2 regions of the Achromobacter sp. DH1f genome follow, and region 2 is predicted to be linked to the other one. Evidence: predicted binding sites of a transcription regulator. Region 2 holds the regulator's gene; the other holds the start of a gene.
What was found. Region 2 encodes LexA, which represses DNA repair genes until DNA is damaged. Its sites were predicted from a motif close to ACTGTATNNNNATACAGT; they were not measured.
Positions count from the first base shown of each region.

Region 1: U858_RS0128410 (ATP-dependent helicase) is a predicted target of LexA. The motif match lies at 12,480-12,497, and genes of this name have one in related genera.

Region 1 is NZ_AYMF01000036.1:734-16,512, reverse strand. Features, by position in the region: gene U858_RS0128450 (MarR family winged helix-turn-helix transcriptional regulator) at 1-437, shown strand, start outside; gene U858_RS0128445 (NAD(P)/FAD-dependent oxidoreductase) at 556-1,713, opposite strand; gene U858_RS0128440 (ABC transporter ATP-binding protein) at 1,952-3,646, opposite strand; gene U858_RS0128435 (ABC transporter permease) at 3,643-5,151, opposite strand; gene U858_RS0128430 (ABC transporter permease) at 5,157-6,134, opposite strand; gene U858_RS0128425 (ABC transporter substrate-binding protein) at 6,131-8,368, opposite strand; gene U858_RS0128420 (thermonuclease family protein) at 8,458-9,114, opposite strand; gene U858_RS0128415 (magnesium and cobalt transport protein CorA) at 9,209-10,216, opposite strand; gene U858_RS0128410 (ATP-dependent helicase) at 10,339-12,435, opposite strand; gene U858_RS35110 (DUF3304 domain-containing protein) at 12,574-13,134, opposite strand; gene U858_RS0128400 (DUF2235 domain-containing protein) at 13,137-15,275, opposite strand; gene U858_RS0128395 (DUF4123 domain-containing protein) at 15,272-15,779, opposite strand, start outside.
Region 2 is NZ_AYMF01000006.1:354,376-370,154, forward strand. Features, by position in the region: gene U858_RS0104435 (hypothetical protein) at 1-328, shown strand, start outside; gene U858_RS0104440 (hypothetical protein) at 420-740, shown strand; gene U858_RS0104445 (cold-shock protein) at 1,113-1,316, shown strand; gene U858_RS0104450 (DUF924 family protein) at 1,482-2,045, shown strand; gene U858_RS0104455 (cold-shock protein) at 2,363-2,569, shown strand; gene U858_RS0104460 (TIGR00645 family protein) at 2,666-3,214, opposite strand; gene U858_RS0104465 (M48 family metalloprotease) at 3,471-4,226, shown strand; gene tig (trigger factor) at 4,394-5,704, shown strand; gene clpP (ATP-dependent Clp endopeptidase proteolytic subunit ClpP) at 5,709-6,362, shown strand; gene clpX (ATP-dependent Clp protease ATP-binding subunit ClpX) at 6,464-7,762, shown strand; gene lon (endopeptidase La) at 8,016-10,466, shown strand; gene lexA (transcriptional repressor LexA) at 10,645-11,295, opposite strand; gene U858_RS0104495 (amino acid aminotransferase) at 11,466-12,665, opposite strand; gene uvrB (excinuclease ABC subunit UvrB) at 12,743-14,899, shown strand; gene U858_RS0104505 (low molecular weight protein-tyrosine-phosphatase) at 15,149-15,640, shown strand.

The DNA of each region.
Region 1 (15,779 bases), on a different contig from region 2:
TGCTGGGTCGGCAGTTCGCCGTGTACAACGCGGCGTGCCAGTCGGCCCTGGCGGAGAAACTGGGTATCCCCCTGGCGGATCTGAAAGCGCTGGAACTGGTGATGGAGTTCGATGCCCTGCCCACGGGCCAGCTGGCCCAGCTGATGGGCATCAGCTCCGGCGGCGCCACCGCCTTGATCAATCGCCTGGAAGCCGCCGGGTACGTGCAGCGGGGCCGCCACCCGCTGGACCGCCGGATGATCGTGATCCGGCCGGTCGAGGAAGCGTGCCAGCAACTGGCCCAGGAACGCCAGTGGGTGGCTGAAGCGGTAGTGCTGATGGCGCGCCGCTACGACGCCGCCGAGCTGGAAGTGGTGCATGCTTTCCTGGCGCAATGTGTCCGCGCCCTGCGGCACGACACCCTGGTGTGGCTGGAAACACGCAGCGCACACGAGTGACATCCGGCCGCGCAGGCGGCCCACGCACCGCGCCCCGATCCGCAAGGACCGGGGCGCGGTTTTCTTTGGGTTGCCCGACCGTCGGGCCTTCGTTCCAGGTCGGTGGCGGTGGGCGGATTCAATGCCGGGCGAACAATGCCACCACGCTGGCTGGCGCGTGCGCGCCGAAAAAGTGTTCGTGGTTGCGAGCGGTCTGCGTAGCGGCTAACGCGCTGCGGGGAAACAGGGCCTGTTCGTACGCGGCCAGGCCCGCCTCGATGTCGGCAGGATGCGCGCACAGCGCATGGGCCAGTTCGGCGCCGTCGTACAGGGCCAGGTTGGCGCCTTCTCCTGCAAACGGAGACATCAGGTGCGCCGCATCGCCGACCAGGGTCGCGCCGGGCACACGATCCCAACGATGCGCGAGCGGCAAGGCATGCAGCGGCCTGACGATGAGGTCGGCGTCGCCTTCGGTCACCAGCGCGTGCAATGCGGGAGCCCAGCCGTCGAATTCCTGCGCGATCCGCGCCAGGGCAGACGGCCGGCAGGTGAAGTCGATCGCGCTGAACCAGGCCTGCGGCCGGTTCAACGCCACATAGGCTTGCAGGGTACCGTTCGCGTAGCGATGGCCCAGGATGCCTTGGCCGGGCTCGACGGCCATCAGGGTGCCGCGGCCGATCAGTTGTGCACTGGCGGGATGGCGGCGGTCCCCATCGACCAAACGTGTTTCGATGAAGGTCGTGCCGACGTACGTCGGCATGGCCGCCGACAGCAGCGGCCGGATGCGTGACCAGGCGCCGTCGGCGCCCACCACGAGATCGGCGGTGAACGATGCACCCTGGGCAAATGCCAGGCGGTGCCGGCCATCGCCCAAAGCGTCGGCGTGGGCAAGTTTGTGACCCCATTGGATCGTGCCGTCAGGCAAGGATGCGACCAGCAAGCGGCGCAACGCGCCCCGGTCGATTTCGGGCCGGGCGGGTTGGGTCTGGCCAGGGCGATCGAACAGGATGCGGCCATGGCGGTCGACGACCCGCTTGGCGTCCTCGCCGGGCAGCGCCAGGGCCAGGAAGGCCTCGAGCAGGCCGGCGGCCTTGAGGGCGATCTGGCCGTTATGCGCATGGATGTCCAGCAAGCCGCCCTGGCTGCGCGCGTCGGGCGAGGCATCGGCTTCGAACACGGTGGCGGCGATGCCGTGCCGGTGGAGGACGCGTGCGAGCGTCAGGCCGCCCAGGCCGGCGCCGACAATGGCGATACGGGCATGGGACAGGGAGTTTGCTGCGGGGATGGCGAGGTTCATGGCGCGTTCCGGTAGTACGGGCAAGGCGCGTTGTGGGCGCTGCTGCTCGTGACGGTCCGACGGGATGTCGGGGGATCGCTGGCCAACCTGACGCAAATGCGGGGTGACGTGTGCGCGACGTTCCGGGCGGCGCGGGGCCGGCGGTATCGGAAGGTCGTTTTTCGCGGGGTTCGAAACGACAGTATTGCACGAAACCGCGGCCCCTCGCCCGCCGGGGCGCGAGGGGCTTGCGCGGGTTTCAGTCGGCGGACAAGGGGCCGAACTGCAAGCGCGGTACCGCCTCGAGCAGCCGCCGGGTCATGTCCTGGCGCGGCGCGTGCAGCACGGTGTCGGCTTCGCCCAATTCGATGATGCGCCCGCCCTCCATGACGGCAATGCGGTCCGCCAGGTATTCGACCACGCCGAAATTGTGCGTGATGAAGAGATAGGCGATGCCCAATTCTTCCTGCAATTCGCGCAGCAGGTCCAGGATCTGCGCCTGCACCGACACGTCCAGCGCCGAGGTCGGCTCGTCGCAGATCAGCACCTTGGGTTCGACCGCCAGGGCCCGCGCGATGGCGATGCGTTGGCGCTGTCCGCCCGAGAACTCGTGCGGATAGCGCGCCAGCGTATTGGCCGGCAGGCCGACGCGTTCGATCAGCCGGGCGGCATGGGCCGCGCGATCCTGCGCGCTCATGCCGCGGCGCAGGGATGCCAGGCCCTCGTCCAGGATGTCGCCCACCCGCATGCGCGGGTCCAGCGAGGCGTAGGGGTCCTGGAACACGATCTGGATGTCCTGGCGCAGGCGCTGCAAGCGGCTGCGGTCGGCAGAGAGCAGGTCCTGCCCTTGCAGCATGGCGCGGCCGGAAATATTCGCGCCGTCGATCAGGCGCAGCAGCGCCTTGCCGGTAGTGGTCTTGCCGCAGCCGGATTCGCCCAGCAGCGCCAACGTTTCACCGGCGCGCAGCGTGAAGGTGACGCCGTCGACGGCCTTGACCCACGACACCACGCGCCGCAGCGGCCCCTTGCGCACGGGGTAGTGCACCTTCAGGTCCTGCACGTCCAGCACCACGCCGGGATCGCGCACCCGGCGCCGGGCGGCGGCCGGGTCCTGTGCCTGGGCGTCGCGGCCCGGCTGGCTGAGCGGCACGCCCCGCTTCTCGAAGGTAGGAATGGCATCGAACAATTGGCGCGCGTACGGGTGCTTGGGCGCGCGAAAGAATTCTTCCGCGCTGGCGCTTTCAACGATCTCGCCGCCGCGCATCAGCGCCACGTGGTGGGCCACGTTCTTCACCACCGCCAGGTCGTGGGTGATGAGCAGCACGGCCATGCCCATTTCCTGCTGGATGTCGGCCAGCAGGTCCAGTACCTGCGCCTGCACGGTGACGTCCAGCGCGGTGGTGGGTTCGTCGGCGATCAGCAGCAGCGGCTCGGCCGCCAGCGCGATCGCGATCATGACGCGCTGCTTCTGGCCACCCGAAAACTGGAACGGGTAATCGTCCACGCGCCGCTCGGGTTCGGGAATGCCCACCCGGCGCAGCCAGTCAATGGCCCGCGCCCGTGCGGCCGCGCCGCGCAGCGGCGTATGCGCCACCAGCGTTTCGATGATCTGGTCGCCCACCCGCATGACGGGGTTCAGGCTGGTGGAGGGTTCCTGGAAGATGATGCCGATGCGCCCGCCGCGCACGCCGCGCATGGCGCTTTCGGGCAGGCGGTTCAGGTCTTCGCCGTCCAGTTCGATCTGGCCGCCCACGATGCGCCCGGCATCCGGCAGCAGGCGCAGCAACGCCAGCGCCGTCATGCTCTTGCCGCAGCCGGACTCACCGACCAGCGCAAAGGTCTGGCGCTGCGAAATGGCCAGCTGCAGGCGCTTGACCGCATGCGTCATGCCGCTTTCGCCGGCAATATCGACGTCCAGGCCCTGCACGGCCAGCAATGGGGTGTCATGCGTCACGGGGCGTCTCCGGGCTTGGATGAGCGGGCGTCGGCGGCCAGCACGGCGTCGGGGCGGCGGCCGAACAGGCCCAGGCCCGGCAGGCGGCTGGGCTTGTAGCGGCGGGTGCGCGGATCGAAGGCATCGCGCACGGCGTCGGCGAACAGGTTGGCCGCCAGCACCAGCGCCAGCATGAACAGAAAGGCGGTCATGAGGTTCCACCAGATCATGGGGTCGCGCGACATTTCCAGCCGCGCGCCATCGATCATCGAGCCAAACGAATTCATGCTGGGGTCCACGCCGATGCCCAGATAGGACAGCACGGCCTCGTACAGCACCAGCCCCGAGAATTCGAGCACCACGGTGATCAGCACCAGGTGGGCCACGTTGGGCAGCAGGTGGCGCGTCATGATGCGCCAGTGCGACACGCCGAAGGCCCGCGCCGCCTGCACGTATTCCAGCTCGCGCAGCTTGAGCGTTTCGGCGCGCAGCAGCCGGCACAGGCCGGCCCAGCCGGTCAGGCCCAGGATCATGCAGAGCAGGAACAGGCGCAGGTCCGCGCGCGCGGCCGAGGTATCGAACAGGTCGGCGTGGTTATCGATGTAGACCTGCATCATCAGCGCGCAGGCGGCCACCAGCAGCACGCCGGGAATCGAGGTGATGGTGGTGTAGAGGTATTGGATGGCGTCGTCGACCTTGCCCTTGAAATAGCCGGCCGCGATGCCGAACACGATGGCCGGCGGCAGCATCGCCAGGGTGGTCAGGCTGCCGATGACCAGCGCGGTGCGAATGCTTTTCAGGGCCTGCCACAGCACGTCGTTGCCGATGCGGTCGGTGCCCAGCGCGTGGTAGCCGGTGGACAGGCCCGCCAGCGCCCCGGCCGCCAGGCACAGCAGCGTGAAGGTGATGGCCATGGCGCGCCAGGGCACATCCGAATGGCCGCCGAACAGCGCCTGGGCTGCCGCAGACGCGCCCGCGCGCCGGGCCAGGCCGGCGAACAGCAGGCCCGTGCCGGCCAGCGCCACCGCCAGGCCGGCTGCCAGCCCCAGGCCCAGCCGTCGGGACAGGTCGCCGGCATAGTCTCGGTCGGGGTCGGCCAAGTGCGTGCCCGCCGCCCGCAGGCGCGGAAAATCGCGCACCGGCTTGTCATCGACCAGCAGGGTTTCCTTGGTGAACTGGCGCACGGCCAGCGGACGGGAATAGGTTTTCTCGGGCCGCGTCAGCACCGAGCCGCTCAACAGGCCGTCCAGCGCCGACTTGACGGCCGGCGCATAGACGCGCGGCGCGTCGGCGGCAACGCCCGGCGCGGGCGGCAGCAAGGGGCGGTAGTGCACCGAGTCGAGCAGGCCGACCACGGCAAACGCCGCCAGCACCACGGCGGAACACATGGCCGGCGTATCGCGCGCCACGCGCGCCCAGGTCGAGCGCAGGTTCGGGCTGCGGCGCACCCGCCAGGCGTAGGTCAGCGCGCCCAGCACCATCAGCCACAGCGCAATATCGGTCCAGAGGAATACGAATTGGGGCATGGCGGCTACTCGAATCGAACGCGGGGATCAGCCAGCGTGTAGGAAATATCGGCCAGGATCAGCCCCACGATATACAGCGACGCCCCCAGGAAGACCATGACGCGCACGATGGAGAAGTCCTGTGCGTTGATGGCGTCGATGGTGTAGCTGCCCAGCCCGGGGATGCCGAAGAACGACTCGGCGATCAGGCTGCCCATGAACAGCAGCGGCAAGGCGGCCACGGTGCTGGTCAGGATGGGCAGCATGGCGTTGCGCAGCACGTGGCGAAACAGCACCACGCGTTCGGCCAGCCCCTTGGCGCGCGCGGTGCGCACGTAATCCTTGCCGATTTCCTCGAGGAACAGGGTACGGTAGAAGCGGGCTTCGGGCCCCAGCCGCGACACGATCGCCACCAGCACCGGCAGCGCCAGGAACTTGACCATGTCCAGCCCGCCCTCGAAGCCCGAGAACGGCACCAGCTGCAATAGCTTGGCGAACAGCCACTGCCCCGCGATGATGTAGAACAGGCTGGAAATGGACAGCAATATCACGCAGACCACCACGCCCCAGAAGTCCAGCCGGGTGGCGCGGAAATACACCAGCGTCAGCGAAAAGACGATGCTGGCGAACAGGCCCAGGAAGAAGGTAGGCACGGCCAGCGCCAGGCTGGGGCCCATGCGGGTCTGGATTTCGCGGCCGATGTCGCGGCCGCCGTCGGACCGGCCGAAGTCCATCACCAGGAGCGGCACCGAGCGCTGGTAGAACACGGTGTCGGTCAGTTGGGCGGAACCGCTGGCCTGCGTGTTGTAGAACAGCGGCTTGTCGTAGCCGTGTTCGACCTTCCATTTCTCGACCGCGTCCTGGCTGATGCGCTGGCCGCCGATGGCCAGGCGCGCCATGTCGTCGGGGGTATTCACCGCGAAGAACAGGATGAAGGTGAACAGGTTCACGCCGATCAGGATCAGCACGCCATACAGCAGCCGGCGGATGATGTAGCCGATCATGATTGATGCTCCTTGCGCGGACCGTGGCCAAACGCGGTCTGCCGTTCACGCCGCTTGAGCGCGAGGTACGACGGCCAGATCGCCAGCGCGATCAGCAACGCGAACAGGCCCACCGGCCACCAGATGGGGGAATTCCATTCGTCGATCTTGCTTTGTCGCAGGGCTGGGTCGATCTTCATGTACTGCAGCGTGTTGCGCACCATCTGGGTGGGCTTGGCGTTGCCGACCCACTGCTGGTAGGCGCCGCCTGACATCGGGAAGTAGCCGAACATCCAGGGCGCATCGCGCTGCACGATGGCGACCATGCGGGCGATCAGGGCTTCCTTTTCGGGGCCGTCGTCCAGGAACTTCATCTGCTCGAACAGGCGGTTGTATTCGGGGCTGTCGTAGTTGGCGGCGTTTTCGCCGCCGTCCTGGGCCTTGGCGTTGGGGCCGTAGAGCAGGAACAGGAAGTTTTCGGCGTCGGGGTAGTCGGCGTTCCAGCCCCACAGGAAGATCTGCGCCGACCCGCGCCGCATCTTGTCCTGGAAGCGGTTGTAGTCGGTGGCGCGCACATCCATCTGCACGCCGATCTTGGCCATCTGGCGGCGCATCCAGTCAAACGTGGGATTCGAGCCGCCCCCCTGCATCGAGTCGTAGTAGAGCACCAGGGGCGCACCGGTCACGGCGTTGCGGCCGTCGGGGTAGCCGGCTTCGGCCAGCAGGCGCTTGGCCACGTCGACCGACTTGCGCACCGGCTTGCCGTCGACCAGGTCGTAGACCACCGGGTTCACGCCTTCGGGCGGCTCGCGGTAGCCCAGCACGCCGGGCGGCACCGGACCGTAGGCCACGGACGCCTGGCTGTTCTCGAACACCGCCACGTATTCTTCCCAGTCGAACGCGATGCTGATGGCCTGGCGCAGCTTGCGATTCTTTTCGGCCTGCTCGGGCGTGTCGCCCTTGCCCACCACCGGGTCGAGCCAGTTGAAGCCCATGTACCAGTTGGCGGTTTCGACCGTGGTGGGCAGGCGGATGCCGTGTTCCTGGTACTTGCGCGCCTTGTCCTGGCTGTCGCCCGCGGCCACCAGCATGGCCACGCCGTACTCGCCGCGCTCGATCTGCGGCACGTCGTAGTAGCCCTGCATGAACTTGCCGGTCAGCGGAATGGCCTCTTTTTCGACGCTGAATACCGCGCGGTCGATGAAGGGGGTGGGCTTGCCGCAGTCGGCCAGCAGGCCGGCCGCCTTGTCGCCGGGCTCGCCTTCGCAGGGATAGGGCTCGCCGTGGAAGTTGGGGTTGCGCGCCAGTACGTGGCGGCGGTTCTGCAGCGATTCTGCCAGCATGTAGGGGCCGGTGCCGACGGGCCAGGTGTTCAGCGACAGGTCGTGCTCGGCCATGCCGGGCTGGTTGTAGAAGCGGTCGGCTTCCCAGGGCACCGGCGCCGTGAAGGTCATGGCCAGCCAATACTTGAACTGCGGGTACTTGCCGTTGACGCGGATGCGCAGCGTGTGCGGGTCCAGCGCCTGCACGCCGGTGAAGCCGTCGGGCTCGCGCAGGTCCAGCCAGGACGCGCCCGCGCCGCCGGGCAGGTCGCGGCGCAAGGCCTGGTCGCGCTGGCGCAGGCGGTCGCCGTAGTCCTTCAGGCCGCTGACGTATTCGGCCATCAGCGAATAGATGGGCGACACCACCCGCGGGCTGGCCAGGCGGCGAAACGCGTAGACGTAGTCGTCGGCGACCAGCTCGCGCGTGCCGGTGCGGGGAAAGTCGGGAATGGCGTATTTGTCTTCGAGGTCTTCCGGCGCAAGCGGGAAGTAGTCGTAGCTGCCGTCGGTCTTGCGGGCGAAGGCGGGGTGCGGCGCAAAGCGCACGCCCGGCTTGATCTTGATGTCGTAGACGCTTTCGGCGATCTGCTCGCCCGGCGTGTCGGCCGGCAGGACCTTGCCCTGCGCATCCAGGTAGACCGGCGGGTCGATGGACGCGGCGGCCCGCGGGATCAGCTCGTACGGCCGCTTGAGGTAGTGGTACCCGTAAAGCGTCTCATAGATGCTGTAGGTATAAGGGGTTTCGTCGCCGGAATAAGAGCTGGCCGGGTCCAGGTATTTGGGCGAACGCTTGACGAAGGCGGAATACAGGGTGTTCTGGCCTTCGGCGCCGGACGGGTACGGGCTGTTGATGGGGCTGCTTTCCTGGGAGCAGCCCGCCAACGCCAGCAACAGCAGCATGGCCGCCGCCCAAAGCCGCTTCAAAGCAAGCATGGAAACCTTTCCTTCTATTCAGTGCGACAGAGGATAGCAAAGGTGCCCCTGCCCCAGTACCCAGGCATCCCCTTAGGATGCCGGGCGGGTCAGCCGCACTGGCGCTGGCGCCAGCAGTCGTAGCGCCATTTCCAGGGTTGCATGGGGTCTTTGCCGGCCCACAGGCCGCGGCCGGCGGCCTTGGCCTGGCGTTGCAGGCCGGGCATGGCCTGGTCGTGCAGATAGGCGCCCTGGCGCGCGGTGTAGGCCCAGGCATAGCCGGCCTCGACCTGCAGGCGGTTGGCCGAGCGGCCATCGTCCAGGATCAGCGCGCAGACGTCGCGTCCGTATTGGTCTTTTTCGTAGCACTGCGCAGTCAGGGTCTTGCCGGCCACCAGGTCGGCCAGGTTCTTGCGCGCGGCCTCGGCGTAGGGCTGGCCGGGCTGGTCGGCGCCGTGGCCCTCTTCGGGTGCGTCGATGCTGTCCAGGCGGATGCGGCGCTGGCCGTCGGGCGCGCGCAGCGTGACAGTATCGCCGTCGGCGACGTTGACGATCATGCCGGTCAGGGTATAGCTGCCGGCCGGCACACCGCCAGCAGGCGCGGCGCCGGGCTTGCCTTGAGAGGCCGGTGCGCTGGCGCCGGGCCGCTGGCCGCCCTGCCCCGACGGCTGCAGCCAGTTGACCAGGGCGCCGGCCGCGGCCAGGACCAGGGCGACGATCAGGGCGGTCAGCTTGCTGGCGCCGCCAAAGGGAGATTTGCCGCGCACGAGCCGGGCTCCGGATAGGGAAACGAGAGGCAGTGTGCCACAAGCCCGGGCGGCGCAGGCAAGGCGCGGTGCCCCCCCCGCCGCCCTGACGTGGCTACAGCCAGCCCGACTTGCGGAACCGCCAGTACAGGAACGAACAGACCGAGACAATCACTCCCAGGGTGATGGGGTAGCCGAACGGCGATTCCAGTTCGGGCATGAACTTGAAGTTCATGCCGTAGATGCCAGCGATGGCGGTGGGCACGGCCAGGATGGCCGCCCAGGACGCCAGCTTGCGGGTGGTGTCGTTCTGCGCGGCCTGGCCGATCATCAGGCTGGCTTCAAAGGCGAAGGCCAGCGATTCGCGCAGCGCGTTGAACAGTTCATCGACCCGCGACACGCGGTCGGCCACTTCGCCGAAATACGGCCGGGCGTGCTCGTCCACGGCCGACATCTCGACCCGGGCCAGGCGGCGGCTGATCTCGACCAGCGGCGACACCACGGTATGGATGCGCAGCAGGTCGCGGCGCTGGCGGTACAGCTTGCGGATGTCGGAATCTTTCGCGCCGCGGATCAGCAGCTTCTGCTCGGCGCCCTCGACCACCGATTCGATCTTTCCGGCGGCGGCCACGTAGCGGTCCACCAGCCAGTCCAGCAGTTCGGAGGCCACGTAGTCGCTGCCGCGCTTGAGCAGGTCGGGCGAGGCTTCCAGGCGTTCGCGCAAGGGGCTGTGGCCGGCGGTGGCGCCGCGCCGCACGGTGACCAGGAACCCTTCGCCGATCAGGAACTGGGTTTCGCCGAAGATGGGGCGCTCGGCTTCGACCTCGACCGTGATGGCCACGATGAGCACCATGTTGCCGTAGTCGATGATCTTGGGCCGGCGGTGCGGCTCAAGCATTTCTTCCTGGTTCTTGTCGCAGGCGCCCAGCTCGCGGGCCACCTGGCCCAGCAGTTCGGGGCTGGGGTTGCGCAGCCCCACCCACAGCATGCTGCGGTCTTGATTGACGTACTGGCCCACCTCGCTGATGGGCACCTCGCGCTCGCGCCTGCCGTTCACATAGGCAATGGACGCCACGACCTCGCCTTTGTGGGGATCGGTGGCGGCGTTTTCTTCGGTAGACATAGGCATCCTCCGGCTATGCGAGCCCTTGCGGAAACAGCGTATCGATATGGGCCGATGATAGCCCAGCGCCGCTGTTCAGCCCCAGCCGGTCAGCCCCATCTGCCGTCCCTGCCGAGGCCCCCCTAGGCGAACAGGTTGCGCACCCGCTTGGCCACGTCGACCTGCGGCGCCTGGGGCGACTTGGGTTCGCGCGGACTGCCGGGCAGGTCGGGCAGCTTGGGCAGGTGGTCGAACAGCGGCAGCATGGCGTTGGTGATGTAGCGGGTGCGCGACCCGTACACATGGCGGTCGCCCATGCCGGTCTGCTGGTGCACGTAGAAGCGCTGCGGCACGATCAGTTGCAGGCGTTCCTTGGCGCGCGTCATGGCCACGTACAGCAGGCGGCGCTCTTCTTCGATTTCCTCGGCCGTGCCGGTGCTCATATCGGACGGAATGCAGCCGTCGACCACATTCAGCACGTACACGGCCTTCCATTCCTGGCCCTTGGCGGAATGGATGGTGGACAGGATCATGTAGTCTTCGTCGCGCGACGGGGCGCCGGATTCGTCGCTGGTGGCATCGGGCGGGTCCAGCGTCAGTTCGGTCAGGAAACGCTCGCGCGACGGGTAGCCGGCGGCGATGCGCACCAGCTGGTCCAGGTCAGTCTTGCGCACCCGGGCATCGTCGTACAGGCGTTCGAGCTGGCCGGCGTACCAGCGCAGGGCCAGGTCGACGTCGGCCGGCCAGCGCAGGCCCGGGTCGGCAAGCGCGGCGTAGGTATCGGCAAACGCGCCCCACTCGGCCTGGGCCGCCGCGCCCGGCTTGAATTCGCGCAGCGCGCGCAGCGGCTCGGCCGACTGCGCCATGGCGTCCATCAGCTTGCCGGCCGTGGCCGGCCCGATGCCGGGCAGCAACTGCACCACGCGAAAACCCGCCATGCGGCCGCGCGGGTTTTCGGCCCAGCGCAACAGCGACAGCAGGTCCTTGACGTGGGCCGCTTCCAGGAAACGCAGCCCGCCGAATTTGACGAACGGGATATTGCGACGGGTCAGTTCGAGTTCCAGCGCGGCGCTGTGGCTGGCCGTGCGAAACAGCGCCGCCTGCGACTTCAGCGTGGCGCCGCCCTCGCGCTGGGCCAGCACCTGATCGGCCACCCAGCGGGCCTGCCCGCCTTCGTCGCTGACGGTGACCAGTTCGGGCAGTTGTGACGACGTGCGGTCGGTCCAGAGGTCTTTGGCGTAACGCTCGGTCGCCAGGCCGATGACCGCGTTGGACGCGGTGAGAATGGGCTGGGTCGAACGGTAATTGCGGTCCAGCGTGATGACCCGCGCCGGCTTGGGAAACTGCGTTGGGAAATCCAGGATATTGCGCACCGTGGCGGCGCGGAACGAATAGATGGACTGGGCGTCGTCGCCTACCACCGTCAGGCCGCGGCCGTCCGGCTTCATGGCCAGCAGAATGGCCGATTGCAGGCGGTTGGTGTCCTGGTATTCGTCCACCAGTACATGGTCGAAGCGCCCGCCGACGTCGGCGGCAATGGCCGCATCGCCCATCATTTCGGCCCAGTACAGCAGCAGGTCGTCGTAATCGAGCACCTGCTGGTCCTGCTTGGCCGCCACATAGGCGCGAAACAGGTTCTTGAGTTCGTCTTCCCATTGGGCGCACCACGGAAAGGCGCCGTGCAGCACGTCGGCCACCGGCGTCTGGCTGTTGACCACCCGCGAATAGATCGCCAGGCAGGTGCCCTTGAGCGGAAAGCGCGACTTGGTGGACGACAGCCCAAGCTCGTGCCGGACCATGCCCATCAGGTCTTCGGCGTCGCCCCGGTCATGGATGGTGAAGGCTTCGGACAGGCCGATGCGCTGGGCGCAATCGCGCAAAAGGCGCGCCCCGATGGCGTGGAACGTACCCGCCCACGGCAGCGACGGCGCCTGCTGGGTGCCGCGCAGGTTCATGACCCGTTGCAGCACCGATCCCACGCGGCGCTCCATTTCCTGGGCGGCGCGGCGCGAGAACGTCAACAGCAACATGCGCTGCGGGTCGGCGCCGTTCAGGATCAGGTGAGCAACCCGGTGCGCCAAAGTGTTGGTCTTGCCTGACCCCGCCCCGGCGATGACCAGCAAGGGACCGTCGTCACCCGCGCCGGCCACGCCGAATTCGGCGGCCTCGCGCTGGGCCGGATTCAGGTCGGCCAAGGGGTCGGGACGGCTGTTGGAAGGCGGAAGGGTCGGGTCGGACATGGCGCGCGGGGCTGGCAGCCAGGCGCGCAAAGGCCGGCCTGACAACTGGTTATATATCCAGGCATCATAACAGCCGCGGGCCGCCTGCCGGGGTGGCGCCTGGCGGGGATGCGGGCGAGGTGCGCGGTCGCCCGGGGGTCAAGGCTTGGGTTGAGTCTTCTCGATGAACTGCTTCAATTCAGCCTCGGTCGCCTTACCGGGTTCAGGCAACCCATTCATGAACCCTTCAGCGCCAGGACCAGATGCCGAAGGCTGCACGAATATCTCCCCGCTGGGTAGAAACACCGCCCATGCATAGCCGCTATACGAAATGTCGTAAGGCAAGACAGGCGCGTCCCACACCATCAACGCGTTTTGTCCGCGCTCGAACATGGAATCCGAATTCCACTCGACCCGCATTGTCATGCCAGGCACCCATTTCTTTGGTACCGAAACACAGCAGGTACTGGAGGTATAGGCTTGAGAACGAACGCTTCCCGCCCAACCTTGGTTTATGTAGACAGGGCTCAACCCTTCACCCAGGTAGTTGACGATTCCAAGCCGCAAAGCAATCGTCTCCGGCGCGGGTGCGTGTTGCGCCCAGGAAAGCGTGGCAACCAGTCCTTGTGCCACAACCAGGATCCCGGGAACGACAAGCCGAGCAGCACGAAATAAATAGGGAGACAACGAGCGACGTTTACGTATGCTTGAGGACTGCATGACTAAAACCTGGGAATCGCGTTGAAATTGATCGGCATGTTCTGAAGGGCACGCTGCGTATTCTCCCGGTCCTGCTGCGCCTCCCGTTGCGCCCGAACCTGAGGATTGGAGTAGACAGAGCGCCAGCGCAAATAGCCCCATTGAGAGTAAAACTCCCGTCCACCGGCCTGCAACGGCACGGCATTGGGATTTGCTCGATAGGCAACCAACTCTGCCCGCTCTTCCTTGCTGGGCATCATTGGCCAGGCCAGGTCAGCCCGACCGGTCGATACATATCGTTCGGCCAGCTTTTCACGCTGGTCCAATTGCTTGAGACGATCACGCTGGATGCTCATCCACACGTCGTCATCCTTGCCCAGAGGCTTGAACCAGGCCCTTGAATCGTGCACATAATTGTCCAGAAGATCAATCACCGCGGCGACGGGCCTGCCAGGAAGGTTCCAGACGGTGCGCATCTGATCCAGCCACATCTTCTCTTTGTTGCCTCGCAATGCCAACATGACACTGTCATAGAGCCGAGCGCCTTCCGCACCCGGCATCACATTCGGGGTTGAGCTGCGTTCAAGCGCATTGTTCGCAGTCAACGTTCGAACCTCCAGCAGCAACTCGTCGTTGGCTTGCACCAGATCCTCGTAGTCCTGAGGATTGTTCGCCTTGGCCCGTAGCGCACTGGGAATGCCGCCCAGCCACTCAGGCCCGCGATCAACACGAAGGCGTCGCCAGCGCACGTACTGAACGTAGTGGTTGTACATGATTCGGCGGGTCGATGATTGCCCACTGGATATATCGCGAGTGTTCTCGACGTAGGCATTGAATGCATTACGCAGGTTGGCCGACACTTCAAACCGGGCCTTGTCGCGAGCAGGCGCCGTGTGCAACCTCAAGGGCACGCCGGCCGTCACGGCTTCCCGATACATATCGCACAGAGGAATTTGCGACAACTTATCGTTATCCGCCATCCCTCGGCCTTGCTCTGCAGGCTTGTAGCCGCCTCCCACGTCTGAATGCACCCCCGGATAGACGATCTCTTCAAAGCCACGACCATCAATCAAGTCCAGCGGAAATGATCCTCGCACTTCGTGCGCCCCGACCATATGGACGCAGCGAGTGACCATACTTGGAACTTCCATGTCTTCCTTGCTTGCCCACGCGCCGTGGCCGTCCCACAATTCGCCAGGCGCCGACTGTGCAATGCCGGCCGAGGCCACGGTGTCGTACAAGCCCATGAAATCGATGACCACAGGAATGCCCCCAAGGCGCAAGACGCCGTCGCCGCGAGGGGTGTAAAAAGACATTCCTTCGGGAACATCGCAGGCGTCCTTGAGCCAATTGGCAAACACCCGTGCCTCGGCCGCGCCACGAGAGAAACCAAAGATAGAGACGCGAATGCGCTCCACTTTTGGATTTGTGGACAGGTAGCCGGACAGCATCTGCCGCATATCACGGTTACGACGCGACAACACGGAATAGCGTGCCATATTGTTCGGTCTGGCTTTATGAACGCTCAGAACTCTCCAAACAGATGAAGCCAGACCTTGGGCGCGTCGAATCGCCACGTCCGCCGCGTCACCAGGCGTTGGTCCAAAAGGAAGGGTGGCGCCCTTTGCCAGCTCTTCGATCTGCAAGCCGGACATCGACATATCCGTACTCATTTCCCGAACCAGGGCTCTGGGACTTTGGCGCAGGTCTTCGAACAGGTCTCGCTCTGTGTAATGAAAATACAGATGGTTCTGGAATTCCAGCAGAGCCCAATTGATGCGACCTTCTCCCCCCCATCCCGCTGCGGCTCCCGCCTGCGCATGCACGCCAGTTCCCGGATCACCCACCTTATCTACGCAAGGAGTCCCCACGCCTTCGACATAGGTACGAAATCGGTGTTGGCGCGCGCTGTAGCTAGGGTCTTTCTTATCGTCAAATACGTTATGCAACCTCGCCACATTCGTCTGCGTGTTGTCTCGCGCTTTGTCCGACACATACATGTTGTTGCGCGTGCCATCGAAGAAAAACCCGAAGAACAACTCGATCGAGCAATCCGTGCCGGCCTTTTCGCCCATTTTCTGGCAGGCCTTGCGTTGCTCCTGGAAATCCAGGTCCGTGGGAATCTCGCGGCATGGGCCGGCGAAGCGGAACTTGAACGTCATGATTGCGGCTCCAGGCTGGAGACAACAGGCGTGGGGGAGGAATGGGCGGGGGTCAGCAGGCCGTGGCGGCGCAGCAGCGTCAAGGCATGGCGATAGGCCAGCGCGTCGTGATCCACGCCGCGGCGTGCCAGGCGCTGCACGCCTTCGTCAATCAGGCGATGCGCCGCGGCCGGGCGGCAGGCCAGCTCGCCGAACAGGCCGGCGCGCAATTGCACGAAGCGCAGGATGGCGTCCGGCAGAGCCAAGTGCTGCAGCTGGCGCTGTTGATCCGCGTCGATCTGATAGGGCGTCGGCTCGATGGCGGGTTCGGCCGGCGGGCCGCCTTCGATCGATTGCAGGTCACCCGCGCGGTCGACGTAAGACCAGCGCGCAATGCCCGCCAGCAGGCGCTGGCGTTGCATGGGCGTCAGCACGTCGAGCAGCGCGGCCAGCGCGCGCGTGTCCGCCAGGCGCAGCAGATAGGCGCGGCCATCGGCGCCCACGGCCTCGATCTGCGCGCGCAGG
Region 2 (15,779 bases):
TCTGACCCGCACCGAAGACGGCGCCATCGACGGCGTGACCGTGTTCGACCTGCTGGGCCACGTCAAGCTGCAGGGCGATGCCCAGGCTGCGGCCGACTGGATCGCCGACTGGCTCGCGCAAGAGTCCGACAACCGCAAGGCCCGCCGCACCCAGTTGCAGGCCCAGATGTTCCTGTGCAAGCTGGCTGGCGACGAGAAGGCCACGTTCCTGGCCGCCCAGAAGCCGCTGGTGGCCGCGCTGGCCGCTGCCGGCGTGCGCAGCCGCAGCGTGGCGGCCACGTCCGGCGCGGCTCGCCGTTCGCTCGGTCCGAATGTCAGGAAGCCTTAGCATAAGGCTGTTATAGTCGCGCCTGGGCGTGTGTGCACCTGCACGGTGCGTGCCCAGGCGGGCATGGCCCGCAAGTCTAGGAAGATTGATCATGGAAATACTCAGTCGGCACGTTGCCGACGTGGCGGGCGGCGTTGAGCTGCACACGACGCTGGATGGCGAGAGCATCAGCGTTTATGTCGTAACCGGCGTAAACGATCTCAATGGCATCGCCGACATCGTGCCCCCCGAAAAAGTCGAAGGCGGAGCAGACATACACGCTGCCAATGTCGACAATGTTGATAATGCGCAAGACCAAATCGACCAGGTCCTGGAAAATATGAATCCCGGCGACGTGGCGGTTTTCCTTTGCTCGGGTCCCGATGCTTTTGGCGCGGCGCTCGATCTGTTGGGCTTACCTATCGACGAGTAAGCCTCACGGCAAACCAAAAAATGCCCGACCCAAACGGCGTATGAGTCCGATGCGCGTTTGACGGCATTTATATAAGCCTCGATTGTTTTTTTATGATGCGTGGGTGTTTACACCTATGCAGGACTCCTTTTTGCCTATGAAAACGTGTAAATTTTGTGCGCAGTTTCTCTTTGTTGCATTATTGGCACGTATTTTTTAGGATTATGTTGACTTGTGAGGGGAACATAACGATAGTGTCGGCACACGATCACAAGCGTTGCGATTTTCGTTCAGTGCCGTGCCTTTTCCGGCTCAGCGTTATTGTTCTACTGTCCCCTCCTTGATTGATTCGTGACCTCCGGGCATTTGCCCATTATCTCTAGGAAATACAGTATGGAAACCGGCGTCGTTAAGTGGTTCAATTCGGAAAAAGGCTACGGCTTCATCACCCCGGAAGCGGGTGGTAAGGACCTGTTCGCTCACTTCTCCGAAATTCAGGGCTCGGGCTTCAAGTCTCTGGAAGAGAACCAGCGCGTCAGCTTTGTGACGGCCAATGGCCCCAAGGGCCCGCAAGCCACGAAGATCCAGGTCCTGTAAAGGTTCTGGCTTTTCGGAAAAGCCCCTTCGGGGGCTTTTTTGCATCTGGGGCTCCCGCAAGGGGGCCTTTTTCATGTCGTCCGGCCGGGCGCGGTATCCTTGCCGCAGCTTTGCGCCTCTTGCCCGGCTCCAAGCCGGGCGTGCACCCGATACAGGACGAACTCCATGACCCATCCCGGCCAGACACCGCTTTCCCTGCAACCGCAAGACGTGGTGGCGTTTTGGCGCGATGCGGGGCCCCCGGCCTGGTTCACCAAGGATGCGGCCTTCGATGAGCGTTTCCGGCAGCGCTGCGGGGCGGCTCACCTGGCCGCGGCGGCTCGGCAACTGGATGCCTGGCTGGAAGAGCCCGAGGGCGCGCTGGCGCTGATGATCCTGCTGGACCAGTACCCCCGCAATGCCTATCGCGGTACCGCCCATATGTTCGCCACAGACCCCTTGGCGCTGGTGTTTGCCGAACGGGCCATCGCGGCCGGGCACGACCTGTCGGTCGACCCGTCACTGCGCCAGTTCTTCTACCTGCCCTTCGAGCATGCCGAGAACCTGGCCGCGCAGAATCGCGCGGTGGCCCTCATGGAACCCCTGGGCGCCGACTCCGTGCGCTGGGCGGTTCTGCATCGCGACATCATCAAGCGTTTTGGCCGCTTCCCGCATCGCAATGCCGCACTGGGTCGCCACACCACGCAGCCCGAGCAGGAATTCCTGGACGCGGGCGGCTTTGCCGGCTGAGCCCGAACGGCCGGCGCAGGCGGCTTTCCCTCGCCGGCGCGACCCTGCTGCTCGCTCGGTATCCGCATGTATCGGCGCATGGCGAGTTGAAAATATCCGCCCGATCCGTGCGGGCCCAGGCGGGGCACGGGCCTGCGGATGCCCGCATATTTGACGTTTTTCAGGGTTCGCCAATACACTGGGTTCAGCGAGATTTTCAAGAGACGCGGTCTGCGTTTAACTTGTCGCCGTCAGTGGTGCTGCGGTTGCTTCCTCTCCCATCCTTGATGATCTGGCGCCCCGCGAGCAATCGCATCTTTTAGGTTCGAGGAAATTCCATGGCAACCGGCATCGTCAAGTGGTTCAACGCCGAAAAGGGTTATGGCTTCATCATGCCCGACGACGGCAGCAAGGATCTGTTCGCTCATTACTCTGAAATCCGCAGCGAAGGCTACAAGTCGCTGCAGGAGAACCAGCGCGTCACGTTCGAGGTCGGTACCGGCCCCAAGGGCCCCAGCGCCAAGAACATCAAGGTCGCAGCCTGAGTTCCTTCCTGTAGCGGTCCGGCAACGGCCCGCTCCAATAAAAAGCCCCCGCACGCAATGTGCAGGGGCTTTTTCTTTTTCGGGGCGGGCGGGGCGTCAGTGCTTGGGGTGCGGCGCCGGCGTGGACAGCTTGTCCACCAGGGCGATGCCCAGGGCGGACAGGATGAACAGCGCGTGGATGATGGTCTGCCACATCACGCCGGCCTCGGAAAAGCGGGCATTGGGCGTGCCCAGGGTGCCGGCCTCGATGAAGGTGCGTAGCAGGTGGATCGACGAGATGCCGATGATGGCCATGGCCAGCTTGACCTTCAGGACGCTGGCGTTGACGTGGCTGAGCCATTCCGGCTGGTCCGGGTGGCCCTGCAGGCGCAGGCGCGACACGAAGGTTTCGTAGCCGCCGACGATCACCATCACCAGGAGGTTCGAGATCATCACGACGTCGATCAGGCCCAGCACGAGCAGCATGATTTCCATTTCGCCAAAGCTGTTGGCGTGCGTCAGCAGATGCCACAGTTCCTTCAGGAACAGCATCACGTAGACGCCCTGGGCGACGATCAGGCCCAGGTATAGCGGCAGCTGGAGCCAGCGTGAACTGAATATCAGGCTGGGCAGCAGGCCAAGGCGGGGAGGGGTATTCGGGGTCATGAGTGGTTGCGAGCCAAGGTTGGGTGCGAAAAAGTGCGGCGGCAATTCTATCAATGCCGGACCTCGCGGCAATTTGTTTTTGATGACAAATCGGTATTGCGGCGAGGGTATTTACCACGCTAACGAGTCATTTGCATGCCTTTTGTGTAAGTGAAGTTCGCATTTGCGAAACTCTGTGGCGAAACGGTTTGCGACCTTTTGGCGTATATAGAATTGCCGCCTCACTCGCAAAGAGTCAGTCAAGAGGAGTTTTTCCATGAAGATCCGCTACACCGTTGCCGCCCTGGCCGTTGCGCTTGCCCCTTATTCCGCGTCGCATGCCCTCGACATCGGGGGCCTGGTGGGCGCCGGCAGCAAGGTGGTGCAGGCCGCCACCCTGAGCGATGCCGACATCAAGACCTTGTCCGACAAGGCTTGCGCACAAAGCGATTCCCAGGAAAAGATCGCTGCCCCTGGCAGCAAGTACGACGCTCGCCTGCAAAAGATTGCCAAGCAACTGGGCGGCACCGTGAACGGCCAGAAGGCCAACTACAAGGTCTACATCACCAAGGATGTGAACGCCTGGGCCATGGCCAACGGCTGCATCCGCGTCTACAGCGGCCTGATGGACATGATGACCGACGACGAAGTGCTGGGTGTGGTCGGCCACGAAATCGGCCACGTGGCGCTGGGCCACAGCAAGAAGGCCATGCAGACCGCCTACACGGTGTCGGCTGCGCGCGACGCGGCCGGCGCTGCGGGCGGCGCCACCGTGGCTGCCCTGAATTCGTCGCAATTGGGCGACGTGACCGAAAAGTTCATCAACGCGCAATTCTCGCAGTCGCAGGAAAGCGCCGCCGACGACTACTCGTTCGACCAGCTCCAGGCCAAGAAGCTCAACACGAAGGGTCTGGTGACCGCGTTCCAGAAGCTGGCCGAGCTTGATGGCGGCAAGAGCGATATGATGAGCTCCCATCCGTCTTCGGCAAAGCGCGCTCAGCACATCGAAGATCGCATCGCCAAAGCGAAATAAGGCGTCCCAAGCGGGCGTTTGCCTCCCTTCGGGGGTGGAAACGGGGTGCGGGCATCCGGGCTTATCCGGGGGCTCGCACCCCTTTGCGTCAGGGTTCCGGAAGTTTCCGGTAAAATGGCGCGTTTATCCGCCCGTCATCTCTTATCTCTCGGAAAATAGGTCTTTTAATGCAGCCTGTGGTTGAAACCCTCTCCGGCCTGGAGCGCCGTGTTGATCTGGCCGTCTCGGTGGCCGACGTCGAAAAGGAAGTCCAGGCGCAATTGAAGCGCGTGGCCCGTACCGCCAAGGTGCCCGGCTTCCGTCCCGGCAAGGCGCCGCTCGCCATGCTCGAGCGCAGCCATGGCCCCGGCATCCGCTACGACGTGATCAATAGCCAAGTTGGCCGTGCGTTCGAACAAGCCGTCGACGGCGCCAAGCTGCGCGTCGCCGGTGCCCCGAACCTGGAACCCAAGACCGAAGGCGTCACCGACGACACGCTGGCGTTCACCGCCACGTTCGAGGTCTACCCCGAAGTCGCCGTGCCCGACCTGTCGGCACTGACCGTCACCCGCTTTGACACCGCCGTCACCGACGCCGAAGTGCAACAGACCCTGGACGTCCTGCGCAAGCAGCGCGCCACGTTCGAAGCCCGTGAAGGCCGCGCCTCGCAAGACGGCGACCGCGTCACCCTCGACTTCGCCGGCACCATCGACGGCGTGCCGTTCGAAGGCGGCAAGGCCGAAGACTTCCCGTTCGTGCTCGGCCAAGGCCGCATGCTGCCGGAATTCGAAGAAGCCGCCCGCGGCCTGAAGGCTGGCGAATCCAAGGTCTTCCCGCTGAAGTTCCCTGACGACTACCAAGGCAAGGAAGTCGCCGGCAAGACCGCCGAATTCACCATCACCGTCAAGGAAGTGGCTGAAGGCGTCCTGCCCGAGCTGAACGCTGAATTCGCCAAGTCCCTCGGCCAGGCCGAAGGCGACGTCGAAAAGCTGAAGGCCGACATCCGCAGCAACATCGAACGCGAAGTCAAGGTCCGCTCGCAAGGCCGTACCAAGTCCAGCGTGATGGACGCCCTGGTCGAAGCCGGCAAGTTCGACGTGCCGAAGGCCCTGGTCGACAACGACGTGCAAAGCCGCATCGCCGCTGCCCGCGAAGAGCTCAAGCAACGCGGTGTGCCGAACGCCGAGTCCGTGCCGATCCCCGCCGAAGCCTTCTCCACCGAATCCGAGCGCCGCGTGCGCCTGGGTCTGCTGGTGTCCGAACTGGTCAAGCAAGCCCAGCTGCAAGCCAAGCCGGAACAGGTTCGTGCCCGCATCGAAGAATTCGCGGAAAACTACGAACAACCCGCCCAGGTTGTCAGCTATTACCTGGCTGACCGTCAACGTCGTGCTGAAATCGAGGCTATCGTGCTCGAAGACAACGTCGTTGCACACGTTCTGGACAAGGCCAAGGTCACCGAAGAAAAGGTGCCTTTCGATCAGTTGATGGGGATGGCGTAACACTATGCAGAGATTCACCGATTTCTATGCGGCAATGAATGGCGGGTCGTCGGTGACCCCCACCGGCCTGGGCTACATTCCCATGGTGATCGAGCAGTCGGGGCGCGGCGAACGCGCCTACGACATCTATTCGCGTCTGCTCCGCGAGCGGCTCATCTTCCTGGTGGGCCCGGTCAACGACGCAACGGCCAACCTGGTCGTGGCGCAGTTGCTGTTCCTGGAATCGGAGAATCCTGACAAGGACATTTCCCTGTACATCAACTCGCCTGGCGGGTCGGTGTACGCGGGCATGGCCATCTACGACACCATGCAGTTCATCAAGCCGGACGTGTCGACCCTGTGCACCGGCCTGGCGGCCAGCATGGGCGCCTTCCTGCTGGCGGCTGGCAAGAAGGGCAAGCGTTTCACCTTGCCCAACTCGCGCATCATGATCCACCAGCCCTCGGGCGGCGCCCAGGGGCAGGCCTCCGACATCCAGATCCAGGCTCGCGAGATCCTGGATCTGCGCGAGCGTCTCAATCGCATCCTGGCCGACAACACCGGCCAGTCGATCGAGCGCATCGCCCTGGACACGGAACGTGACAACTTCATGTCCGCCGAAGATGCGGTATCGTATGGACTGGTGGACAAGGTGATGACCTCCCGTTCGGAAGGCTGACTTCCCGGTTGAGTCTGACCCGCTACCGCCACGTTTGAGTAAGCGCAGGCGCCGGGCCGTTTACCCGGTCCGGCGCTTCTTTACCTGAGATACGACTACATATGCCAGAAAAAAAGGGATCGGCAGACGCAAAAGTGCTGCATTGCTCGTTTTGCAATAAAAGCCAGCACGAAGTCCGCAAGCTGATCGCGGGTCCGTCGGTATTCATCTGCGATGAATGCATAGACCTGTGCAACGACATCATCCGCGAGGAAGCGCAGGCTACCGCGCGCGCGGCGATTCGTTCCGAACTGCCCACTCCGGCTGAGATCAAGACGTTCCTCGACCAGTACGTCATTGGGCAGACCTCGCCCAAGCGCATGCTGGCGGTGGCCGTCTACAACCACTACAAGCGCATTCGCCACGGCGAAATCAAGGGCGACGAAGTCGAGTTGTCCAAGAGCAACATCATGCTGATCGGCCCCACCGGGTCGGGCAAGACGTTGCTGGCGCAAACGCTGGCGCGTATGCTGAACGTTCCGTTCGTCATGGCCGATGCCACCACGCTGACCGAAGCCGGTTACGTGGGCGAAGACGTCGAAAACATCATTCAGAAGTTGCTGCAGAACTGCAACTATGAAGTCGAGAAGGCGCAGCGCGCCATTATCTACATCGACGAAATCGACAAGATTTCCCGCAAGTCCGACAACCCGTCCATCACCCGCGACGTATCGGGCGAAGGCGTGCAGCAGGCCTTGCTCAAGCTGATCGAAGGAACGGTGGCCTCGGTGCCCCCGCAGGGCGGGCGCAAGCACCCCAACCAGGACTTCGTTCAGGTCGACACGACCAACATCCTGTTCATCGTCGGCGGTGCCTTCGACGGACTCGAAAAGGTCATCCGCGACCGTACCGAAAAGTCGGGCATCGGCTTCTCGGCCTCCGTGCGCGCCAAGTCCGAACGCGGCGTGGGCGAGCTGTTCTCGGAAGTCGAACCCGAAGACCTGATCAAGTTCGGCCTGATCCCCGAACTGGTCGGCCGTCTGCCGGTGGTCGCCACCCTGGACGAGCTCGACGAAGCCGCGCTGGTCCAGATCCTGACCGAGCCCAAGAACGCCCTGCTCAAGCAGTTCCAGAAGCTGTTCGCCATGGAAGGCGCCGAGCTGGACGTGCGCCCGGCCGCCTTGAAGGCCATCGCCCGCAAGGCGCTCAAGCGCAAGACCGGCGCCCGCGGCCTGCGTTCCATCATCGAGCAGGCCCTGCTCGACACCATGTATGACCTGCCGTCGCAAGGCAACGTCAAGCGCGTGGTGCTGGACGAAGGCGCGATCGAAGGCGAGGGCAAGCCCTTGCTGATCTACGCGGACGAAGAAAGCGCCGCCGAAAAGCCCGAGCGCGGAGAAGTCCGCGACGCCGCGGCCTGACGGTTATTTCAGAAAAACCCGTTCTCGTAACGGGTTTTTTTACCTCGGGGCCAGGCGTTGAACGCATGCTCTCGGGGCGTGTCCAAGAAAACAAGGGATACCGGCCGCTGTTTTTTTTGCCGTTTTGTTTATCCGGCAGCCGGGATCTTGAATTTTCGGCTATTGTTCCCATAACAGACGTAACTGACGAAGATGCCCGGGTATACCCGGTCATCCTGTCCCCGATACGCCGAGTCATACCGAGGAACCTCCTATGTCTGCCAGCCAGACCCTGCCTTCCGACCCGATCGACCTTCCCCTGCTGCCACTGCGCGATGTCGTAGTGTTCCCGCACATGGTCATCCCGCTGTTCGTCGGCCGTCCGCGCTCGATTCGCGCGCTCGAGGTTGCGATGGAAGCGGGCAAGAGCATCATGCTGGTGGCCCAAAAGTCCGCCGGCAAGGATGATCCCACCCCCGAAGACGTCTACGAGATCGGCTGCGTTGCCGGTATCCTGCAGATGCTCAAGCTGCCCGACGGCACCGTCAAGGTGCTGGTCGAAGGCACCCAGCGTGCCCGCATCAACAGCATCGAAGACGCCGATTCGCACTTTACGTGCCAGGTCACCCCGATCGAACCGGACGCCGTCCAAGGCTCCGAAACCGAGGCCCTGCGCCGCGCGATCGTTGCCCAGTTCGAGCAATACGTCAAACTGAACAAGAAGATCCCTCCGGAGATCCTGACCTCGCTCGCCGGCATCGATGACGCCGGCCGCCTGGCCGACACGATCGCCGCGCATCTTCCGCTGAAGCTCGAGCAGAAGCAAAAAATGCTCGAGATCGTCGGCACCTCCGAGCGCCTCGAAGGCTTGCTCACGCAGCTGGAAACCGAAATCGACATCCTCCAGGTCGAGAAGCGGATTCGCGGCCGCGTGAAGAAGCAGATGGAAAAGAGCCAGCGCGACTACTACCTGAATGAGCAGGTCAAGGCCATTCAGAAAGAGTTGGGCGAAGGCGAAGAAGGCGCGGACATCGAAGAGCTCGAAAAGAAGATCATCGCTGCCCACATGCCCAAAGAGGCACGTAAGAAGGCCGATGCCGAGCTCAAGAAGCTCAAGCTCATGTCGCCCATGTCGGCCGAAGCCACCGTGGTGCGCAACTACATCGATACGCTCATCAATCTCCCCTGGAGAAAGAAGAGCAAGATCAACAATTCCATCTCCAACGCTGAAACCGTACTGGACAACGACCACTACGGCCTGGAAAAGGTGAAGGAACGCATCCTTGAATATCTTGCCGTGCAACAGCGCGTGGACAAGGTCAAGGCGCCGATCCTGTGCCTGGTCGGCCCTCCGGGCGTCGGCAAGACCTCGCTCGGCCAGTCCATCGCCAAGGCCACGAACCGCAAGTTCGTGCGCATGGCCCTGGGCGGCGTGCGCGACGAAGCCGAGATCCGCGGCCATCGCCGGACCTACATCGGTTCGATGCCGGGCAAGATCGTCCAGAACATGTCGAAGGTCGGCGTGCGCAATCCCTTGTTCCTGCTCGACGAAATCGACAAGCTGGGCATGGATTTCCGCGGCGATCCCTCGTCGGCGCTGCTCGAAGTGCTGGACCCTGAACAGAACCACACGTTCCAGGACCACTACATCGAGGTCGACTTCGATCTGTCCGACGTCATGTTCGTGGCGACCAGCAACACGCTGAACATTCCGCCGGCGCTGCTGGACCGCATGGAAGTGATCCGCCTGTCGGGTTACACCGAGGAAGAAAAGATCCACATCGCCCGCGACCATCTGCTGCCCAAGCTGATGAAGAACAACGGCGTGAAGGATACCGAGCTGACCGTCGATGACAGCGCCTTGCGCGACATCGTGCGCTACTACACCCGCGAAGCCGGTGTGCGTGCGCTCGAACGCGAAGTGGGCAAGATCTGCCGCAAGGTCATCAAGCAATTGCTGACCCAGACCGATCGTGCCAAGGCCGAAGGCAAGACTCTCGAGGTCAAGCCGGTCAATGTCACGGGCGACAACCTCAGCGACTACCTCGGCGTGCGCCGCTACACCTTCGGCATGGCCGAAAAGGAAAACCAGATCGGCCAAGTGACCGGCCTGGCCTGGACGGAAGTCGGTGGCGACCTGCTCACGATCGAAGTGGCAGACATGCCCGGCAAGGGCGTGATCCAACGCACCGGTTCGCTGGGTGACGTGATGAAGGAATCGGTCGAAGCGGCTCGTACGGTGGTGCGCTCGCGGGCACGTCGCCTGGGCTTTGCCGACAGCGTCTTCGAGAAGCACGACATGCACGTGCACGTGCCGGAAGGCGCGACGCCCAAGGACGGTCCGTCCGCGGGTATCGCGATCACCACGGCCATGGTGTCGGCGCTGTCGCGCATCCCGGTGCGCGCCGATGTCGCCATGACCGGCGAAATCACGCTGCGCGGCGAAGTCCTGCCGATCGGCGGCTTGAAGGAAAAGCTGCTGGCCGCCCACCGCGGTGGCATCAAGACGGTCTTGATCCCGGAAGAAAACGTCAAGGATTTGGCGGAGATCCCGGACAACGTCAAGAACCATCTCGAGATCGTGCCGGTCCGCTGGATCGACAAGGTGCTGGAACTGGCTCTGGAGCGTCTGCCCGAACCGCTGGCTGAAGACGAGGCGGTCAAGGAACCGCTGGTGGCCAAGCCGGCCGAGCCGGGTTCGACGGATCCGGTGCTCAAGCACTGATCCCGGCCTGCAAGGCGCTGCCAGCAGCGCCTTCAAAAAGAAACCCCGCCATGGCGGGGTTTCTTTTTTGGGGCTTGCCTCTGAACGGCAGTGTGCCTGAACTACGCGGGCGAAGTGGGCGCTGTGCGTGGCTTGGCAAGGCCTGAAAGGCCCGCCCGGCGCGCGGTTCAGTGCCGAATCAATGCAGCGCGTGCGTGCGGATCAGGCCGACCGCTATGCCTTCAAGGGCGAATTCCTGGTCGGCTTCGACCACGATGGTGTCGAAGTCGGGGTTTTCGGGCAGCAGCTCGATACGGCCATGCTGGCGTTGCAGGCGCTTGACGGTGACGTCGTCGCCCAGGCGGGCCACCACGATCTGGCCATTACGGGCTTCGGAGGCTTTCTTGACGGCGAGCAGATCGCCTTCGAGGATGCCGGCATCGCGCATGCTCATGCCGCGGACCTTGAGCAGGTAGTCGGGCGCTTGGGCGAACAGGCTGGAGTCGACGCCGATTTCGCGTTCGACGTGCTCGGCGGCCAGGATGGGGCTGCCCGCGGCCACTCGACCTACCAGCGGCAGGAGCAGTTGCGCCAGGCCCGGCAGGGGCAGGGCGGCTTGCGTGGGGGAGGCCGAGGCGTCTTTCAGGCGGATGCCGCGCGAGGCGCCGGCCGTGAGTTCGATGGCACCTTTGCGGGCCAGGGCCTTGAGATGGTCTTCGGCCGCGTTGGGCGAGCGAAATCCCAGGGCCAGGGCAATTTCGGCGCGGGTGGGCGGAAAGCCTGTGCGCGCGACGGTTTGCCGGATGAGGTCCAGGATTTGCTGTTGACGATCAGTGAGTTTGCTGGCCATGGCGATGATCCGTTGGGGTCGGACTGTACATATATACAGCAGCATTCTGGGGGACATAACGCAAAAAAGCAAGCGGGTGTCGATTGCGGCGGCAAGCGGCCATGGCAGGCGTGCAATAAAAAACGGGACCCGAAGGTCCCGTCTGGCAGGTGCCGGCTTTGCGAGGCGCTTTACAGCACCGCGGCGATGCCCTTGGCGACCTGGTCGATGTTGCCGCTGTTCAGGGCGGCGACGCAGATGCGGCCGCTGGAGACGGCGTAGACGCCGTGCTCTTCGCGCAGGCGGTCGACCTGGGCCGAGGACAGGCCCGAATACGAGAACATGCCGCGCTGCTGCAGCACGAAGCTGAAGTCCTGCTTGCCGCCGTGTTCCTTGATTTTCTCGACCAGGTGCTTGCGCATCAGGCGGATGCGGTCGCGCATGGCGCCCAGTTCCTGTTCCCACATGGCGAACAGTTCAGGCGTGTTGAGGACGGTCGAGACGATCGTGCCGCCGTGGGTGGGCGGGTTGGAGTAGTTGGTGCGGATGACGCGCTTGAGCTGGCTCAGGACGCGGGTGGCCTGGTCTTTGCTGCCGGCTACGACGGTCAGGGCACCGACGCGCTCGCCGTACAGCGAGAACGACTTCGAGAACGACGAGCTGATGAACATGGTCATGTTCAGGTCGGCGAACAGGCGCACGACGGCGGCATCTTCCTTGAGGCCATCGCCGAAGCCCTGGTAGGCGATGTCCAGGAACGGGACCAGGTTGTTTTCCTTCACGACGGCGGCGATCTGCTGCCATTGTTCGAAGGTGGGGTCCACACCCGTGGGGTTGTGGCAGCAAGCGTGCAGCACGACGACGGTCTGGGCCGGCGCGGCCTTCAGGGCAGCCAGCATGCCGTCGAAATTCAGGCCGCGGGTGGCGGCGTCGTAGTAGGCGTAGGTGCCGACTTCGAAACCGGCGCGTTCGAACAGCGCGCGGTGGTTTTCCCAGCTGGGATCGCTGATCAGGACCTTGGAGGTCGGCAACAGCTGGCGCAGGAAGTCGGCGCCGATCTTGAGGGCGCCGGTGCCGCCCAGAGCCTGGGTGGTGAGGACGCGGCCTTCGGTGACCAGCGGGGAATCCTTGCCGATCAGCAGGGCTTGCGCGCCCTGGTTGTAGCCGGCGATGCCTTCGATCGGCAGGTAGCCGCGGGCAGCGGCGGCTTCGATGCGGGCGATTTCGGCCTTGCGCACGGCGCCCAGCAGGGGAATCCGACCCTGATCGTCGTAGTACACGCCAACGCCCAGGTTGACTTTACCGGGGCGGGTATCCGCGTTGTATTGTTCGTTCAGACCAAGGATGGGGTCGCGCGGCGCGAGTTCGACGGAATCGAAAAGGGTGCTCATGGGACTCTGCTGAGGGTGAGTGGACGCAGTGGGAAGTGCTGTGGATAATGGGGGGTTTACCCTGGGAACAGTCTAGCATGCCTAAGAGCGCAATAGACCCGAGTGCTGCGGGCGCGGCGGCCGCTGGTGCAACCGCTGGCGCAGCCAGCGAATCGACCATCGCATCGACCGGCGCTGCCCCCGTTACGGCTGTACCCGGTGCGGGCCCGGCAGGGGCCGGGTTCGTGGATTTTCCGGACAGCCCGTTTCATCTGTACCAACCGTACCCGCCCGCCGGCGACCAGCCCGCGGCCATCGAGGGCCTGGTGCAGGGCATCCAGGATGGCCTGATGTTCCAGACCTTGCTGGGCGTGACCGGGTCGGGCAAGACCTACACCATGGCCAACGTCATTGCCCAGCTCGGGCGGCCGGCGTTGGTTCTGGCCCCGAATAAGACCCTGGCAGCCCAGCTGTACGCCGAGATGCGCGAGTTCTTCCCCAAGAACGCCATCGAGTATTTCGTGTCGTACTACGATTACTACCAGCCCGAAGCCTACGTGCCCACGCGCGACCTGTTCATTGAAAAGGACTCGTCCATCAATGAGCACATCGAGCAGATGCGGCTGTCGGCCACCAAGAGTCTGCTGGAACGCCGCGACACGATCATCGTCGGCACGGTGTCGTGTATCTACGGTATCGGCAACCCGGGCGACTACCACGCGATGGTGCTGATCCTGCGCGCCGGCGACCAGATCTCGCGGCGCGAGGTCCTGGCGCGCCTGGTGGCGATGCAGTACACCCGCAACGACGCGGAATTCACGCGCGGCGTGTTCCGGGTGCGCGGCGAAACCATCGACATCTTCCCGGCCGAAAGCGCCGAACTGGCACTGCGGCTGACCTTGTTCGATGACGAGATCGAAAGCCTGGAGCTGTTCGATCCGCTGACCGGCCGTATCCGCCAGAAGCTGCCGCGCTTTACCGTCTACCCCGGCTCGCACTACGTGACGCCGCGCGACACGGTCATGCGCGCCATCGAGACCATCAAGGAAGAACTGCGCGAACGAGTCAAACGCTTTGTCGATGACGGCCACCTTGTCGAGGCCCAGCGCCTTGAGCAGCGCACCCGCTTTGACCTCGAAATGCTGCAGGAGCTGGGCTTCTGCAAGGGCATCGAGAACTACTCGCGCCATCTGTCGGGCGCGGCTCCGGGTGATCCGCCGCCCACGCTGATCGACTACCTGCCGTCCGATGCGTTGATGTTCATCGACGAAAGCCACGTCACCATCGGCCAGCTCAGTGCCATGTATCGCGGCGACCGGTCGCGCAAAGAGACGCTGGTGCAGTATGGCTTTCGCCTGCCGTCGGCATTGGACAACCGGCCTCTCAAGCTCGAGGAGTTCGAGGCCCGGATGCGCCAATGCGTGTTCGTGTCGGCTACGCCCGCCGCCTACGAGAAAGAGCACACCGACAACGTCATCGAGCAGGTGGTTCGTCCCACCGGCCTGGTCGATCCGATTGTCGAGGTGCTGCCTGCCCGCACACAGGTGGACGACTTGTTGGGCCAGATCAAGGCGCGCGTGGGGCAGGGCGAGCGGGTGCTCGTCACCACCCTGACCAAGCGCATGGCCGAAGACCTGACGGACTTCCTGTCCGAGCACGGGGTGCGGGTGCGCTACCTGCACTCGGACATCGATACGGTGGAACGCGTCGAAATCATCCGCGACCTGCGCCTGGGCACGTTCGACGTGCTGGTGGGGATCAACCTGCTGCGTGAAGGCCTGGATATTCCGGAAGTTTCCCTGGTGGCCATCCTGGACGCTGACAAGGAAGGGTTCCTGCGGTCCGAGCGCAGCCTGATCCAGACGATCGGCCGGGCGGCCCGCAACCTGAACGGCCACGCCATCCTGTATGCCGACCGCATCACCGATTCGATGCAGCGCGCCATGGAGGAAACCAGCCGCCGCCGTACCAAGCAACTGCAGTTCAATGCCGACAACGGCATTACGGCGCGTGGCGTGCACAAGGCCGTGCGCGAGTTGATCGACGGCATCGTGGCGCCGGTACAGCACGACGCCCTGGAAGCCGCGGTGCCCGCGGAATTCCTGAAGGATGAAAAGGCCCTGGCGCGCGAGATCAAGCGCCTGGAAAAGCTGATGATGGACCACGCCCGCAATCTGGAGTTCGAACAGGCCGCGGCAGCGCGCGACGCGCTGAACGCGTTGAAGCAGCGGGTGCTGTTGGATGGGGCGGTCTGACCGTATTGGGGTATCTAAATGTATCTGTGCGCTGACAGCCTGCTGAATCGTGGTTGGCGGCGCACCGTTCCATTTACATGCTCAATATTTGGACAATCGGTCTGTCGAAAGCATCTCGAGCAACCTTAAGTATAGTCCGTAACTATATGATTTATAGTTGATATTTAAGGGGACGTATTTGCGCGCCGTCCTGGCTGGCGCTGCAAAAAAAGCTTGCCTTATCTCGGGTTTTCCCGCACACTTACTCCCATGATGACCAAGGTACTTTTCGTTTGCATGGGCAATATCTGTCGCTCGCCGAGCGCAGAGGGCGTGTTTCGCCATTTGGTGAACGACGCGGGTTTGGGCGATGTGGTTCGCATCGACTCCGCGGGCACGCACGCGTTTCATATCGGCGAGGCGCCTGATGCCCGGGCGCAGGCTGCGGCGCGTAAGCGCGGCTACGAGATCACGCACTGCGAGGCGCGTCAGGTCACCGCGGAAGATTTCCGCGACTTCGATCTCATCCTCGCCATGGATTGGGACAACCTGTCTGCCATGCAGCAGCAGTGCCCCAAGGCCTACCAGCACAAGCTGATGCTGCTGATGCGCTTTGCCAACGAGTTCGAAGAAGCCACCGTGCCGGACCCGTATTACGGCGGCGCCGACGGTTTCGGCAAAGTGCTCGACTACCTCGAAGATGCCTGTCAGGGCGTGCTCGAGCTGGTCCGCAAGCGCGCTACCCAGTACCAGGCGGCCTGATCCCCTGGTGCACCAGGCCGCCCACGGGCGGCCTTGGGCAATTTGGTAGTGAAAAAAACCGCGCAACTGCGCGGTTTTTTCTAGCCGGGAGCCATACCAAATTAGTCGGGAATTTGCTATACTTGAGCCAATTACTCGG